DNA from 2 places in the Micromonospora violae genome. Region 2 is predicted to be linked to the other one. Evidence: predicted binding sites of a transcription regulator. Region 2 holds the regulator's gene; the other holds the start of a gene.
What was found. The regulator HspR, encoded in region 2, represses chaperone genes until heat shock. The targets are predictions, from matches to a motif close to TTGAGTNNNNNNNACTCAA.
Positions count from the first base shown of each region.

Region 1: lon (endopeptidase La) is a predicted target of HspR. The motif match lies at 727-745, and genes of this name have one in related genera.

Region 1 covers NZ_SHKK01000001.1:1,824,700-1,826,899, forward strand. Annotated here, with positions in the region: gene EV382_RS08200 (manganese catalase) at 1-627, shown strand, start outside; gene lon (endopeptidase La) at 764-2,200, shown strand, end outside.
Region 2 covers NZ_SHKK01000001.1:5,772,609-5,774,808, reverse strand. Annotated here, with positions in the region: gene EV382_RS25950 (hypothetical protein) at 1-292, shown strand, start outside; gene EV382_RS25945 (hypothetical protein) at 421-615, opposite strand; gene EV382_RS25940 (heat shock protein transcriptional repressor HspR) at 754-1,194, opposite strand; gene dnaJ (molecular chaperone DnaJ) at 1,225-2,200, opposite strand, start outside.

The DNA of each region.
Region 1 (2,200 bases), 3.9 Mb from region 2:
GACAACGCGCCGCTGTCGCTGACCGAGGGGATCGCGGAGGACCCCGGCGGTGCCGCGACCTACGCCGGCGAGAACCCGGCGCACTTCATCCACGGTGGTGGTGGCGCCCTGCCCGCCGACTCCAACGGGGTGCCCTGGAGCGGCGCGTTCGTCACCGCCAGCGGCAACCTGTTGGCCGATTTCCAGCTCAACGTCACCGCGGAGGCGCAGGGTCGGCTCCAGGTCGCCCGGTTGTTCCACATGACCGACGACCCGGGCGTCAAGCAGATGCTGCGCTTCCTGCTGGCCCGCGACACCATGCACCAGAACATGTGGCTGGCGGCGATCGAGCAGCTCAAGGAGGACGGGTTGGAGGAGATGCCGGTGCCGGAGGCGTTCCCGGACTCGGAGGAGTTCACCGCGGAGTACAGCTACACCTATCTGGGCTTCTCCTCGGGCACCGACGCGGCCGAGGGTCGCTGGGCGTCCGGGCCCGCGCCGGACGGCAAGGGCGAGTTCCGGTACGACGACACCCCACGGGCGAACGCGCCGGAGCCGGTGCTGCCTCCGGGTGATCCCCGCCTGTACGGCACCAACCCGGGGGTGGCCGGTTCGGTGGTGAACACGGTGAAGAGCAAGCTCACCTGAGGTGCCTCGTCGGGTCGCCCGCCGGTCCCGGGCGACCCGACGGACCGGCCGCAGGAGTGGTCTGGGTCACAGATCGGAACAAGGGGAACGCTTTGTTACTTGAGTGAGACACGCTCAACTCAACGCGAGGTGTTCGATGGCAACTCTTCCGGTACTTCCCCTGACCGACGCCGTACTGCTGCCCGGCATGGTCATCCCGGTGACCCTCGACCCCACCACCCAGGCCGCTATCGACGCGGCGCGCGCGACCGGCGACCGCAAGCTGCTGGCCGTGCCGCGCATCGACGGCGAGTACGGCCCGGTGGGCGTGGTCGCCACCATCGAGAAGGTCGGCCGGCTGCCCGAGGGTGAGCCCGCCGCCGTCATCCGTGGCCTGTCCCGGGCCCGGATCGGCTCCGGCGTGCCCGGCCCCGGCGCCGCCCTCTGGGTCGAGGCGTCCGAACTCGACGAACCCGCCTACGCCGGCAAGGCCCGGGAACTCGCCCGCGAGTACCGCGCCCTGGTGACCTCCGTGCTCCAGCAGCGGGGCGCCTGGCAGGTCATCGACGCGGTGGAGCGGATGACCGACCTCTCCGAGCTGGCCGACTCGGCCGGCTACGCGCCCTGGCTGACGCTGGAGCAGAAGAACGAGCTGCTCGCCGCGCCGGACGTCACCGCCCGGCTGGAGCTGCTGGTCGGCTGGGTGAAGGACTACCTGGCCGAGCAGGAGGTCACCGAGCAGATCAACAGTGACGTCCGCGAAGGGCTGGAGAAGTCCCAGCGCGAGTTCCTGCTGCGTCAGCAGCTGGCCGCGATCCGCAAGGAGCTGGGCGAGGACGAGCCGGACGGCTCCGCCGACTACCGGTCCCGCGTCGAGTCCGCCGAGCTGCCGGAGAAGGTCCGCGAGGCGGCCCTGCGCGAGGTCGGCAAGCTGGAGCGGGCCAGCGACGCCTCCCCGGAGGCGGGCTGGATCCGTACCTGGCTGGACACCGTTCTCGAGATGCCGTGGGGCAGCCGTACCGAGGACAACACCGACCTGGCCGCGGCCCGGGCGGTGCTCGACGCCGACCACGCCGGCCTGGCCGATGTGAAGGACCGCATCCTGGAGTACCTGGCGGTGCGCAACCGGCGGGCCGAGCGCAACCTCGGCGTGGTCGGCGGTCGCGGCTCCGGCGCGGTGCTCGCCCTCGCCGGTCCCCCCGGGGTGGGCAAGACCAGCCTCGGCGAGTCCGTGGCGCGGGCGCTCGGACGCAACTTCGTTCGGGTCTCGCTCGGCGGTGTCCGCGACGAGGCGGAGATCCGCGGGCACCGGCGCACCTACGTCGGGGCGCTGCCCGGTCGTATCGTCCGCGCGCTGCGCGAGGCCGGTTCGATGAACCCGGTCGTGCTCCTCGACGAGGTGGACAAGCTGGCCGCCGGGTACGCCGGCGACCCGGCCGCCGCCCTGCTGGAGGTGCTCGACCCGGCCCAGAACCACACCTTCCGGGACCACTACCTGGAGGTCGACCTCGACCTGTCCGACGTGCTCTTCCTGGCCACCGCCAACGTGGTGGAGTCCATCCCCGGCCCGCTGCTGGACCGGATGGAACTGGTC
Region 2 (2,200 bases):
CGACCGGCTGGTGTTGACGCTCTTCGAGTTAGCGATGGATTCCACCTGCCCGGCCCGACGGTTCGCGCTGCACTGCCTCTACATCTACGCGGCCGACGGCATCCGGACGAACTTCCGCGCCCACCCCAAGCGTCGCTTCCGCAAGCTCGTCGAACAGGCCGAGCGTGACGGCGACGAGCTGATGAAGATCTGGGCGCACAACGGTCGGGTGCTGTTGGCGCGACCGGATCTCTTCGTCTACCGCGACTGGTGCGAGGGCGGCCTGGTCCGCGAGAACCGCCGCCTCGGCTGAGACCGAACTGATCGCCAGCGGGGTGTGGGTTCCTACGCCGCTGCGCTCCCCGCGTCCCGGCCGGCACCTGACGACAGGCGAACGGGCCGGGACCCCCCGTGGCTCCCGGCCCGCACGTCAGTCACCGATCAGTCCCGCTGGCGTTCCGGCTCGGCCCGGCTCCGCTCGTCGGCGTGGTCGCCGTCCTCAGCGAACCGGCCCGCGATGATCCGGTCCCGGTAGGTCCCCTCGGTCACCTTGTCGAACTTCTTGCGGATGGTCTCGGCCAGGTTCTCCAACCGGTCCTCCGTCTGCTGGGCCACCTTCTTCGCCGGCTCCGCCATCGCTCCCCCTCGCCATGCCGGTAGGTCCGGATTGAGCCGATTGGACCCTTATTGACAGGCTAACCGAGGCGGCCCGGGCCGCGCCGGGGAATCCCAGCGCGGCCCGGGCCGAGGAGACAGATCCGGGTGTGTGGCAGGTCAGCGATCGGGCGTGCGGCGAGGCCGCCACACCACCAGTGCGGTGGATGTACGGTTGGTCGGCACCAGGTCCCGGCCCGGGAAGCGGGCCAACGACTCCAACTCCGCCACCCGGCGGTACGCGGCGTCCAGCTCCGCCTCCAGTCGGGCCACCCGCTGCTGCGCCTGCTCCAACAGCCGTTCCAGCCCGATGATCCGCTTGACGCCGGCCAGGTTGATCCCGTCATCCTGGCTGAGCCGCTGCACCTCGCGCAGCAGCACCACGTCACGGACGCTGTAGCGACGCCCGCCACCAGCGGCCCGGCCGGGCTGCACCAGCCCCAGCCGGTCGTACTGGCGCAGGGTCTGTGGGTGCATCCCCGCCATCCGCGCCGCAACCGAGATCATCAGAACCTTGGCCTCGTAGCCAGGGTCGCCCGAACCGAGGAACTCGCCGGACATCCCGCTCACCTCCGCGTCCATTCCACCGGACTAACTGACTCGACGCACCCGTGCGTCCAGATGTTCCCGGCCCGCCGGCGGGGTCTGCTCGGCGAACGACTCCAGCGCCGTACGCGCCTCGTCCGACAACCGGGCCGGCACCACCACGTCCAGCGTGACCAGCAGGTCACCGGCCTGCCCATCGCGTCGAACCACACCCTTGCCCCGGGCCCGCAGCACCCGCCCGCTCGGCGTCCCCGGCGGAACCCGGAGGGTCACCGCCCCGTCGAGCGTGGGCACCCGCAGGTCCGTGCCGAGCACGGCCTCCGCGAAGGTGACCGGCACGGTCAGCGTCAGGTCGTCTCCGGTACGCCCAAACAGCTCATCCGGCCGAACCTTGACCTGCACGAAGAGGTCACCCGCCGGGCCACCGCGCTCGCCCGGCTCGCCGCGCCCGGCCAGCCGGATGCGTTGACCGTCGGCCACCCCGGCCGGGAAGCGCACGTTCATGGTGCGGGTCTTGGTGACACCGCCGCTGCCGTGGCACTCCGGGCACTTCTCCTCCACCACGGTGCCGACGCCCTGGCAGTTGCGGCACGGCTCGGAGAAGCTGAACGACCCCTGGTTGCGGGTGGTCACCCCGGCACCATGACAGACCGGGCAGGTACGCGGCTGGGTGCCGGGCTTGGCCCCGTTGCCATGGCAGGTGTCACAGACTCCGGGCGCGCGCAGCGTCAGGGGCAGCGTCACCCCGCGTACCGCGTCGCCGAAGTCCAGTGCCACCTCGGTCTCCACGTCCCGGCCACGGGCCGGACCGCGTGGCGCCGCCTGCCCGCCGGCCTGGCCGCCAGTGAAGATCGAACTGAACAGGTCCTGGAAGCCGGCGCCTCCGAAGCGGCGATCACCGCCTCCGCCGCCACCACCGAACATGTCGGAGACGTCGAACGGCATGCCGCCCGGCTGACCCCCACCCCGGGCGTTGCGGCGGAACGCGCCCGAGCCGAAGAGCGAGCGCATCTCGTCGTAC